Regions from separate parts of the Paenibacillus sp. J22P277 genome, predicted to be linked through region 3. Evidence: riboswitches for the same ligand, from Rfam matches in the RefSeq annotation. Region 3 holds a riboswitch; each other region holds the start of a gene.
What was found. A riboswitch is a leader RNA that binds a small molecule or an ion and turns the genes downstream of it on or off. The one in region 3 is predicted to bind cyclic di-AMP.
Positions count from the first base shown of each region.

Region 1: it holds a riboswitch for cyclic di-AMP, as region 3 does, so the genes downstream of both, AC50YL_RS35105 (resuscitation-promoting factor) here and AC50YL_RS07525 (histidine kinase) in region 3, are expected to answer to the same signal.
Region 2: it holds a riboswitch for cyclic di-AMP, as region 3 does, so the genes downstream of both, AC50YL_RS14460 (3D domain-containing protein) here and AC50YL_RS07525 (histidine kinase) in region 3, are expected to answer to the same signal.

Region 1 is NZ_JBXENS010000015.1:58,498-62,590, forward strand. It holds gene rsmA (16S rRNA (adenine(1518)-N(6)/adenine(1519)-N(6))-dimethyltransferase RsmA) at 1-393, opposite strand, end outside; gene rnmV (ribonuclease M5) at 390-950, opposite strand; gene AC50YL_RS35105 (resuscitation-promoting factor) at 1,093-2,238, opposite strand; cyclic di-AMP (ydaO/yuaA leader) riboswitch at 2,479-2,688, opposite strand; gene AC50YL_RS35110 (TatD family hydrolase) at 2,873-3,640, opposite strand; gene AC50YL_RS35115 (HD domain-containing protein) at 3,662-4,093, opposite strand, start outside.
Region 2 is NZ_JBXENS010000004.1:243,574-247,666, forward strand. It holds gene AC50YL_RS14450 (acetylxylan esterase) at 1-924, opposite strand, end outside; gene AC50YL_RS14455 (polysaccharide deacetylase family protein) at 1,064-1,939, shown strand; gene AC50YL_RS14460 (3D domain-containing protein) at 1,988-2,803, opposite strand; cyclic di-AMP (ydaO/yuaA leader) riboswitch at 2,908-3,107, opposite strand; gene AC50YL_RS14465 (ATP-binding protein) at 3,174-4,093, opposite strand, start outside.
Region 3 is NZ_JBXENS010000002.1:620,107-624,199, forward strand. It holds gene AC50YL_RS07525 (histidine kinase) at 1-1,912, opposite strand, end outside; cyclic di-AMP (ydaO/yuaA leader) riboswitch at 2,091-2,286, opposite strand; gene AC50YL_RS07530 (DUF445 domain-containing protein) at 2,516-3,775, opposite strand; gene AC50YL_RS07535 (class I SAM-dependent methyltransferase) at 3,977-4,093, opposite strand, start outside.

The sequences.
Region 1 (4,093 bases), on a different contig from region 3:
CACGACGCTCACGCCGGCCAGCCCGCCGAACTGTTTCTCCATCAGCTCGCGAAGATCCAGCTTCAGCACGTCCCCGTGCTCCACGTGCACGTTCGGCGTATCCGCCAGCACGTCCCTTAAAATCGGGATGAGCCGATTATCGATCTCGACCGCCGTGACGCGCCCGGCCGTCTGCGCCAGCCGCTGCGTGAGCGCGCCGATCCCGGGACCGATCTCCAGCGCCCCCTTCGTCTCGTCGAGCTCGGCGGCGCTTACGATTTTGTTCAATATATTTTGATCGATCAGGAAATTCTGCCCGAGGCTCTTCTTGAACGTAAAGCCGTACCGGGCGATAATGTCCTTCGTCCGTTTGGGCGAACCGACTTCCTGGGTCGTTTTGAATCCTTCCGTCATCGCGATTCTCCTTCGCTCTCCATCGCCTGCAGCGCACGCCGGAATTCTTCCCGCGTAATCCGGAACGTGGAGCATCGTTTATAGAACTGCTTGCCGTTGGCATACCCGATGCCAAGCAAATTGCCCATCTTCAACCTGCGCTCCGATGCCTGCGGATGGACGAGCAGTCCCGCCTGCATCAGGTCCTCCATCGTGACCTCCGCCAGACCGCCGTCATTACTGCCGGCTTCCGTGCGCAAATTGGCCAGCGCGTGCCGTATGGCCTCCGGAGAGGCGTTCTCCACGCCGATATCTCCTTTATAGAGCGCCTCCGCCTGCGGCAGGAACGCATGCTTGCAGCCGGGCACGCGCTGCGCGACGATTTTGCGGATTCGCTCGCCCGCATGGTCGGGATCGGTGAAGATGATGACGCCGCGGCGCTCCTGCGCCAGCGCGATGCGCCGAAGCACCGCCTCCCCGATGGCGGAACCGCCGGTTTCGATCGTCTCCGCTTCGACGGCCCGCTTGATGGCGACCGTGTCGTCCTTGCCTTCGACGACAATGATTTCTTTGATCATGGAAGCTCCATTCCTTCCCTTCCGATAAACAAATAAAAAGAAGAGGCATCGCCCCTTCTTATGATGGCATATTTTCGCATGAATTACGATATGAATCAAGTAGACGGCGAATTCAACCAACGCCGGACCGTCGACCGGGTCTCTACAGAGACTCCGGCTTTTTGGGTCCCAGCACGTACACCGTGTAGCCCCGCTTCAGCCCGAACCGGTCCGCGTAAGATTCGCTGTCGAAGTAAACGTCGATTTTGCTGCCTTTGATCGCACTGCCGGTATCTTCCGCTCGGCGGAAACCGATTCCTTCAATATATACCCAGTAGCCGATCGGAATGACCCTCGGATCCACCGCGATGGTGCGTCCTTCCTGAACGCGCGCTCCCGATGCCGTAATGCCGTATTCCGGATGGTTCTTGTCTTTGCCCGTCGATGCAACGCCGGCCGAATACGCCGTCAGCGTAACGTTCTTCATCACTTTCTTCGCGTTGAACGTTACCCCGTGCTTCGTATACGTCGACCGGGAGGACTGCGCGGACAGCATCGTTACCTTCGGCTCGGGCTTTTTGGTCCCGACCGACACGACTTGGTTGACCGCGGATTCCGGGGTCAATTTCTCTACGAGGATTTGCGATACCGGCACGCCGTCCGCGAATACCGTTTCGTAGCGTTTGACGACTTTGCCCTGCTTGCCCGACTGGACAAGCTTCTGTTTGCCGAGCGCAAGCTGCGGATCGTCCTTCTTCACGACGGTGAAGGGAACGGGGTAGCTCGTTTCGGACACTTTCTTGTCGATCCGGGTGACCGTGATGGTCATGTTCGGTTCGAGCGCGGCCACAAGCGAAGGCGTTACCTTGTCTTGACCGCGAACCGCTATATCAGCCTGATCGATCGCCGCCTGTACAGTTCTCTCTGTCGTGTACAACGTTCTTACTTTGCCGTCAGCCTTCACTTTAAGCGGGACCGCCTGATCGATGATGATCCGGTCGCCGTCGCTTATTCCGCCATCGAGCGGCATCGACACCTTATCGTGCGTGCCAATGGTTATGGCTTGTTCATCCAGTAGGCGTTGAAGGACCCATTGTTTCGTCGAGACAATGGTTTCTCGTCCGTTCAATACTACGGAGACATGCTTGTCAGCCGTTCCGTACAACAACACCAAAAACATGAAAGTCATAGCGATTGAGATCATGGCGCTCAGTACAATTAAACGCACATTCTCATGCTTCCATCGCAATGCGAAAGACATGCTGGATGATCGTTTCCCATGGGTGTCCTTAAGCTGGAGTGCTCCCACTTCTTCGGTCCTCCTTACATAGCCCCGCCGCCTTTGTAACGCATGATACTTAGACGCGACTATAGAGTAGTATTAGCGTGCAAGCACGCATCTTCCATATTCCTCCCCGGCCCCACCTCCACGATACACCCTATGTCGTCAGTTTACGCAATATTCAAACAAAAAGAAGCCCGACGACAGAGGATCTGTTTCGTGGCTTCCCATTTAAAATAGGCAGCATGGAGTTGCATGCACGAGGTTGATCTCTCTTATAGACGCTTGCGAGGTTAGCTGTCGGATTCGGGCGCGAGAGTCGCCCTATTCGCTCGGGAACGCTTCATTCTGAATGCGTCCGTCCGCGAAATTCACCCCAAGAAGAATTTCACCGTCTCCGCCGTCGGCATGATACAGACAGTTTCAACAATTGGTTCCCCCGCTCTCCGGTAGCCGGAGATTAAGCGATTATTTGGAAAAGGAATACAACTTTTGTTGCTCTGAGATGAATCATACAGTCTAGCGCCGCACATTGTAAAGAACTGATTAATGACGATTTTAGTGAATTTCAAGGAAAATAACGAGAGATTCAAGCGATTTTCGGATCAAAAATCATTTTTATCCCCGGATATCATCCAAATGCTTGCTTTCAATCCGATTTTCATGATATTCCAAAACATTTCATCGCGTTCTCGGTCGTAATTCTTCCAATTTCTTCTACGGATTTACCTAAAATATCCGCCATTGTATTTGCTACAAGACGGACGAAAGCCGACTCGTTTCGCTTCCCGCGATGCGGGTGAGGCGCCAAATACGGAGCATCGGTTTCGATTAACAGACGGTCGAGCGGCACCTTGGCCATGACCTCTTTGGGTACCCGCGCGTTGAGAAATGTAAGCGGTCCCCCGAAGGATATGTAGAAGTTCATATCGAGACATTGCTTCGCCGTCTCCCAGCTGCCGGAATAGCAGTGCATGACGCCGCCGACTTCGCTCGCCCCTTCTTCCCGAAGAATACGCACCACGTCTTCATGCGCGTCGCGATTATGGATGACGATCGGCTTGCGCTTCGCTTTCGCGAGGGCGATTTGCTGGCGGAATACTCGTTGCTGAACGTCCTTCGGCGACGTATCCCAGTGGTAATCAAGCCCGATTTCGCCGATCGCGACGACCTTGGGGTGATCGAGCAGCGAAGCGATCCATTCCAGGTCCTCCGGCTTCATGTCGATGCTGTCGACGGGATGCCAGCCGACGGCGGCATAGATGAACGGATAGCGCTCGGCCAGCGCGATCGTCGTCGGGATCGTCTCCCGGTTGAAGCCGATATTGATCAGCTTATCTACCCCCTCGGCCCGTGCCCGTTCAATGACCGATTCGCGGTCGTCGTCGAATTTATGCGAGTCCAAATGCGTATGCGTGTCGATTAACATCATGATTTGCGAAACCCCTTTCTACATTAAAGCAAACAATTCGCGTATCTTCGCGGACAAGAGATGCGCTGATTCAAGCAGCGGTTCCTCCGGGTAATACAGGTGATACTTTCCTTGATGGATACCCGTGATGGAGCGGACGATATCGGACCTTCCGGATATTTCCGACAACCGGTCATCGCCCGAGAGCAGCAGAATCGGCGGTTTTTCTTCCTTTTCCGCTTGTTCGGCCGTACCCGGACGATACACATGGTAGGGCATGTCATACGGAAAGTCAATTTCCAGGTGATATTCCGGATGAAGCCCTATGGCGCGAAATTGATCCCGAATCTCCTGCCACAGCTTCTCGTCGGGTTGATCCATCGTGATATATTTGTAAAGCTTGCGGTTCAAGAATCGCTTGCATAGATCGGACAACACCGTATCGGATTCGGATGCCCAAGCAGAGAAAGC
Region 2 (4,093 bases), on a different contig from region 3:
AAAGCCCGGCAGCCCTTCATGTCCGAAATCCGGATAGATCTCCAGCCGCTTCGGCGCGGTGATTTTGTTGTACGCCGCGAACTGCGTGGACGGCGGACAGATCGTATCCATCAATCCGACGGCCATCATGACCTCGCCCTGAATCCGGTCCGCCAGATGCTGAATATCGATGTACCCGAGCTTGGTGAAGATCTCGTCCTCGCGCTTATGCTGCGGATCGAAATGGCGGAAAAACGTGCGCAATTCCGCATAGGCGTCCTTGGCCAGGTCCATCTCCCATACCCGGCGGTAATCGCTCAGGAACGGGAATACCGGCGCAAGCTTCTTGATTCTCGGCTCCAATGCGGCGCAGGCGATCGTCAGCGCGCCTCCTTGAGAGCCGCCCATGGCGTAGACGCGCTCGGCATCGACTTCCGGACTGTCGATCGCGATTCCTGCCAGCTGCGCGCAATCGAGGAAAACATGCCGAAACAGCAGCCCGTCCGGATCGCCGTCCAATCCGCGGACGATATGGCCGTTCAGCGTGGTCCCGGACACGCCGCCCGTGTCCTCGGAATAGCCGCCTTGTCCGCGGACGTCCAAGGAGAAGATCGAAAAGCCGAGCGAGACGATGCCGAGCTTGTCCGCCCACTCTCCCGCATTGCCGCTGTAGCCGTGGAATTGCACGACGGCGGGATGCGGCGCGTCAGAGCGGCGCGGCCGCGCGTACTTCGCGTGAATGCGCGCGCCTCTGACCCCCGTGAAAAACAAATCGAAACATTCCGCCGCAGGCGTCTGGAATTCACACGGCACGAGCTCGATCGCCGGGTCGACCGCGCGCATCTCGGACAGCGCCCTTTCCCAGTAAGCATCGAAATCGGCAGGCTTCGGGTTGATTCCTGAATACGTTTGCAATTGGTGAAGCGGCATATCGATGTTTGGCATCTTCAATCCCCTTTTCGCACGTAATTATTCCTTTTTATGTTACGTGCTCGGTCCACCGCTGTAAAGTGTTGATTCCGATTTTTCGGTGAATGCCCGGCGCGGCCAGCGGGCAAAATGACTTCATTAAGGAGGGAAGGCCATGCGGATGTTTAGCGGGGCGAGGAAAGCGCTGTTGCTGCTGGCGGCTTGGACGTTATTGACCGCCTCCTCCGATGAAGGACGGGAGTTCGGCGCCGTAACGTCGCATGCGGCCGCGGCGGAAAGCGGCGTCCATAAGCTTCAAGAGCCCTCCGATGAAACGGACGCCTTCTCCGGCGCCAAGCCCAAGAAACAGAGCCGAGCGAAATCGATGTCCTGGGTAACGCTGCAGAAGCGCTATCCCGGCGCCTTCGTCGTCTGGGGCTCTCGGCGGTACCGGAAAGTAGCGCTTACGTTCGACGACGTGCCGGACCCCAGATACACGCCCCAGGTGCTGGATACGCTGGCACGCTATAAAGTAAGGGCGACCTTCTTCGTCGTCGGCCAGCGGGCGGCCGCCAATCCCGCCCTCGTCCGGCGCATGAGCAGGGAAGGACATATCATCGGCAATCATTCGCTCAATCATCCCGTGTTCTCCCGGATCTCGCTGTATGCCATGCAGCAGCAAATCCTGCGCACGGATTGGATTCTGAGGCCGTTGGCAGGCTACAGCCCGAGGTTCGTCCGCCCGCCGTACGGGGAAATCACGCCGGCGCAGGTGGAATGGCTCCGGGGCGGAGGCTATACCGTCGTCAATTGGGACGTCGATTCCGAGGATTGGCGAAGCCTGGACAGCAACGCCATCCTGATCAACATCAAGCGAACGCTTCAGCCGGGCTCCATCATCCTGCAGCATGCCGGGGGAGGCGCAGGCCAGGATCTGTCCGGCACCGTCGCCGCGCTGCCGCGGCTTATCAAGCTGCTGCGAAGCAAAGGATACACGATCGTCACGCTGCCCGAGCTGCTCGGCCGTCCGGCCAATCGCAAAGGGGAATAGAATGAACGAAACGGCAGTCCCGAGGGACTGCCGTTTGCCGTATGACGCCTATTTATCAAGTACGAAGACCTTGACGGATTGAAAGCCGAAATTGCTTGCTTGCTCCTGCGATTGCGGAACGAAAATATCGATTCGGTTCCCGTTGATGGCGCTGCCTTGGTCGGACGCGACCGCCATCATGCCTCCTGACGGGAGACCGTTATGATCGTAGCCTGTAATATACAATTTGCTTCCCATCGGAATGACGTCCGGATCGACCGCGATCGTTCCGAGCTTCAGCGGATTCCCGAAGTAGTCGACCGCTCCCCAGCCGTTCTCGGAGGCTGCAGCCGTATACGCGCTTGCTTTTGCCTGAACGACGTCCTTGTAGACATACGACTTGCCATTCACCGTAACGCGATCAGCCTGCGGCTTTTGAACGGTCGCTTTTCTCGTCTTGGAAGTCGTCGCCGTCTTTTTCGGAGCGGCTTTCTTCGCCGGGGCGACTTTTTTCGCCGGAGCGACTTTCTTTGCCGATGCAACCTTTTTCGCTGCCGCTTTCGGAGCTTCTGCCGTTTTTTTGGCTGCCGGCTTCACGGCTTGTTTATCGGCCGCGAGCTTCGTCGCTTTCACCGGCGCCATCGATTTGGCCGTTGCGGCCGCCGGAATAACCAGCATCAAGCCTTCGTAAATGTTTCCCGCGTCGACGAAAGGATTCGCCTGCTGAAGCAGATCGACGCTGACGCCGAATTGGCTCGAAATCTTCCAGAACGTGTCGTCGTCCTTCGCCTTGTACTTGGCCTCCGCATGGGCCGCCGCGCTTTGGGCGAGAATGACCAGGCTGAGCGCTGCTGCTACAACGCTCTTCTTCCAGTGGATATTCATGTTGTCGATTTCCTCCTTAGTTTACGGCCATATGCCTGAAAAGCGGGCATAGGACGTCATCGCGAGAGCGACAGATCCGCTTAAACGGAAGCGGAACGATGATGTCGTCATCGCATGCGGCCTGCGAGGTTAGTTGTCGGATTCGGGTCGAGGAGTTCGACCCTACGCACGTAAACGCGCGATTCACCCCAGCGCCAAGGCGCGGTGAACCCGTCATGTGATGTCCATCAGATGACGGGAACGGAGCAATATGACTTGCTCCAAAAGATCCCCCGTACGAGTAACGTTTCGGCTCGCGTAATAGAATAACACAATTCGAACGGACAATCCTACCGGTAAATCCGCCCATCGGACGAACCGCGGCATCGTTTCAATCGATTTTGGGCAAATGCACCGTCACTGTCGTCCCTATGCCGGGGCGGCTGGAAATGTCGATTTTGCCGCCATGGCCTTCGATGATACGGTAGCACACCATGAGTCCGAGCCCGGTTCCGCTGTCCTTGGTCGTGAAGAACGGACCTCCGAGCAGCGGCAGCTGCTCTTCGGGAATGCCGACCCCTTGATCGGCGATCGAGACGGCAATCCCGTTGCCTGCGGATTTCAAATCCACGACCACCGTCCCGCCTTGAGGCATCGCTTCGATGGCGTTTTTGAGCACGTTGACGAACACCTGCTTGAGCTGGTTCTCCTCGCAGAGCAGCGACGCGGAATCCGTGTCGTAATACGCGGTCAGCTGCACGTTGTTCATGATCGCCTGCGTCTCGAGCAGCGTGAGCACGCTCTGGATCGTCTTGATCAGATCATGCTTGCGGAACTGATTCGCCTGCGGCTTCGCGAGCGCCATGAACTCCTGCACGATGGAGTTGATCCGGTCCAGCTCTACGAGCATGATGTCGAAATAATCGTGGTAGCTGTCGATCCGCGTCTTGAGAAACTTGGAAAAACCGATGAGCGAAGTCAGCGGGTTGCGGATTTCGTGCGCGATGCCCGCGGCCATCTGCCCCACTACCGACAACTTCTCCGACTGAATCATCGCCTCTTCGTCCTTCTTGCGGTCGCGGATGTCGCGAAATACGCTCTGCACGACCGTGCCTTTGCCCGGATAATCGCGGATGCGGGTGCTCGAAACCTCGACGTCGATCACTTCGCCCGTGGCGCTGACCAGCTTCGATTCGGCAAAATCGTTGGGCTCGTCCGTTTCGAAGACTTGCATAAGCCGTTCCTTCGCGGTTTCTCTTACATCGGGATGGAGGTAGTGAAGAAAGGGCTTCGACAGCAGCTCCGCTTCCG
Region 3 (4,093 bases):
ACGTGCCGCGCAGCGAGCCGTTGCGTTCCCACGACTCCAGCCGTTCGTCCACGTCGTCCGCGATCTCCCGCAGCGCCAGCTCGCGCAGCGCGATGAGGTTGCCCGTCTTGAAGAAGCCGGCCAGCTCGCCTTCCACGTCCTCGTCCTTGTAGATCAATCCGTCGCGCAGGCGCTGCTGCAGCGCGCTCGGCGCAACGTCGACGAGCTCCATTTCGTCCGCGAGGCGCAGGAATTGATCGGGCACCGTCTCGGTCACGGTCGTGCAGGTAATCTGCTCGACGGCGTCCTTCAGGCTCTCCAGATGCTGCACGTTCATCGTGGAAATGACGGAGATGCCCGCATCCAGAATCTGCCGTATGTCCTCGTACCGGTGCTTGTTTCGGCTGCCCTGCGCGTTCTCGTGCGCCAGCTCGTCGATCAAGACGACCTCGGGGTTGCGGGCGATAATCGCGGAGACATCCATCTCTTCGTCCGTTTTACCGTTCGACTCGATCCGGATCCGCGGAATCGTCGTCAGCCCGCCGATTTGCGCTTCCGTGTCGGCCCGTCCGTGCGTGTCCACGCAGCCGATCACGACGTCGATGTCCTTGCGGAGCAGCGCGTTGCCTTCGCGCAGCATCATGTAGGTCTTGCCGGCCCCGGGAGCGGCGCCGACGTACACCTTGAACGTCCCGCGGCGAATGCGCTCGATTTTCTTCTCGACTTCCTGCGTGCTCAGCCTGCGGTACGGTTCCGACGGCGGCTTCGAAACGGAACGCTTCGCCGGCAGCACCCGTTCGCCGTCATGCTCCGCGCGATCCGCCATGAAGAACACGTCGATGTTGCGCGTCTGCTTCAGCAGGCTGTGCGCGATCGAGCCGTGCATCAGCTCCTCCGAGCGGGTCTGCTTGGAATGACCCATGACGATCCGGGTCGCGTTGATCAGCATGGCGTAGCGGATCATCGCCCGCGGAACCTGCTTCCGGCCGGAAACGGCGATCTCGCGGAAGCCCGCCCCGACCTTCTCGACCAGCTTCAGGATCGACTTCTTGAACGCCTCCCGCTCCTTGGTCGGCTCTTGGGTGGCGTCGTTGAAGACCACGACCTGCAGGTCTCCGCCCAGCCGCTTGGCGATCTGCTGCCCGCGCCGTATATAGATCGATCCGTTGATATGGTACTGCGCGGCGACCAAGATGCGCTCGGACGCGCCGGAAGGCCCGATGAAGCCCTGCTCCTCGCGGTACTTCTCCAGCGATTCGTTCACGCCCTCCGCCATGAGGCGCAGCGTCAGCTCGCGCAGCTTGCCGACATTGCCGCGTTTGAGCAGCTCCGGATCCTTGACATTGTTCAGCCGCCCCTCGCTCAGCCGGTTCAGGATCGTCTCCGGCGACACGTCGATCAACCGCACTTCATCCGCCAGCTCCAACAGATCGGTCGGCACCGTGCATTCCGGCGAGATGCCGGTCAGCTTCTGCGCCTGCTCCGTCACGCCTTCCAGCTCGTAGACATTGACCGTCGTGATCACGCTGATTCCGCGGCCGAGCAGAAAGCGAATATCCTCGCGCCGCGTCGGAAACTTGGCGCCAGGTCGGTTCTCATGCGCCAGCGAGTCTACCAGCAGCACCTCCGGATTGCGCTCGATGATCGCATCCAAATTCAAATCCTTCTTCTCCACGTCGCCTTTCAGCCAATGGATGCTCGGAATGCGCTCGAGATCCGCCAGCTGTTCCACGGTTTCCGGCCGCCGCATCGTCGAGACGGCGCAGACGACCACCTCGATTCCCTGCTGCTTGAGCGCCTGGCCCTCGCGCAGCATGTGGTAGGTTTTGCCGGATCCGCTGACGGCGCCGATGTAAATTTTCAGACGGCCGCGATGGATTTTGGAGATGGATAATAGCAGTTCCTCCGGAGTTTGTCGCCGGTAGCCGGCCATAACGTTATACCCCTTTCATGCCTATACCTATAGATTTGCGAATTGCTTGAAACTTATGCGAGGGCGCGAAAACGGACATCAAAAAAGAAGCCAACGAAAAACGGCCTCTAACTTAGAGGAACGCCTCTCGCGGCTTCTAGGCACATGATATAAGAAGTGTCTATTCGCACGCACAATCGTCGCCTCTCTCGGGTCGCTTACGAGGTTAGCTGTCGGATTCGGACATGAGAGCTGCCCTACCCGGAACGCGGCGGCCTTAAGCTGCCCCGCCCGGGATTCACCCCTGATGGCAAGCCTCGATCTGACGCCTTCGATGGCTTGACATGCCAATGGTTCCCCCGTTTTCCAATTCGGAAATTCAGCGTTGTCAATTACGTAGTTTAAGCATGACTCATGTTACGCCAGCACATGCTTTTTGTAAAGGAAACCCGTACGCAATCCGCTCCCTTGAGCAGGCAACCAGCATGGATATAGCGCTTACAAAGGCGGCGAGCGCCAGCAATCTCCCGCTACCTCACTAAATGAGCGTTTTTCGTATTTGGGGCGTAAGGCGAATGGTTTAATCATCCGCCCGTTCACTGACAAAGTTCGCAATCCCCGGCCTCAAACGTTCCCGGTCGCCATCTCGATGCCCCGCAGCAGGAGGCCGATCAGAAACCCGCAAAGCGCGCCGTTGACGCGGATCCATTGCAAGTCCTGCCCGACCTTGTCCTCGATCAATTCGACCAGCTGGTCGTTGTCGAGCCGGTCCAGATTCTCCCGCACGAAGGAGCCGATCCGGGCATGGTTGCGCTCGATCAGCGCCGCGGCTTGGCCTTTGAGCCAATGCTCGGCTTCGTCGACAAGTCCTTCGTTCGCCTCGATCCGGTTCAGGAGTCCGTCCACGAACGTCCACGTCTTCTCGGCAAAATCCTCGTCATGCAGGAAAGCGACGCCTTTCTCCCGCAGGCTCTCGAACAGCTTATGCAGTTCGCCCTCGATATCGAAGGCTTCAAGCAGCTCGTCGCGCATGGCGTCCAGCTGTCCGGATTCCGCCAGCTTCGTAATCAGGATATCCAGCGCCTCGCGCAGCTTGCTCATGACGATCAAACGGCGCTCCGTGCCCTCGAGCTTCAGCTCGTGGATCTTCGAGAGCACGAAGGATTGCAGCATGGTCCCAAGCTTGTCCTCTTCCAAATAGCCGATGAAGGCATTGACCGCGAACGACATCAAGCCGCCGAGGTTCAGTCCTTTGATCAGCGTCATGACCGCGCTGCCGAGCTCGCGGCGCATCCCTTCGGTCGCGATCCAGGACTCCGCCCGCTCCAGCAGCAGATCCAGCATGCGCTCGTCCGTGCCGTCCTCCTCGGCTTTGCGCAGGAAGCCGCGAAGCGCCGCCTCCAGGTCGATGCGGCGCACGGCCGCGCCGATCTCGTCCGAGAGCAGCGGAACGATGCGATCGGCATCCACGCTGCGGATAACGCCTTCCAAGAGCTGCGGCAGGCGCTCGCTGTGCACCGCCGAATGCAGCGCGCCGCGGATGACGGGCAGCAGCTGCTCCGCCAGCTCGAACTGCCTCAACTTCTCGAGCATGCTGTCCTTCGCCAGCAGCCGGTCCTCCAGCACGCGCACGATGCCCTCGGACATTTTCTTCCGGTTCCGGGGCAGCAGCGCCGTGTGCGGGATCGGAATGCCGAGCGGGTGGCGGAACAGCGCCGTCACGGCAAACCAGTCCGCGAGTCCGCCGATGACGCCGGCTTCGAAGCCGGCATGCAGCAGCCCGAGTCCCCCGGCACGAAACGGAATGGTCGCCGCGAAGCCCGCCGCCATCACGCCGAGCGATATATTGGCAAATTGTTTGTTTTTCTTCGATTCGTTCGCCATCGTTTTCCTCCTATGCTTGCTCCTTACACCATACCACTTTGGGCGAACCCGTTGCAAAGATTCCGTCCGTTCTCGGGACAGAACCTGGCCCCGACAAAAAAGCAGCCCGTCCCCCGGGAAGAATCCCCAAGGAAAACGGACTGCATCTCACCGTCGAACGACCGCACCGCCCGAAGATGGCCGTTGCGCCGGCAAACCCGCTTAACGTTTCGCGGCGACGATCATCACTTCGGTTTCGTCGAGCCGAACCGCCTCGCGCTTCCAATGGCCCGCGGTGCCGCCCCAGACGTGCGCGACGTCCAGCCCGGCCCGCTCGAA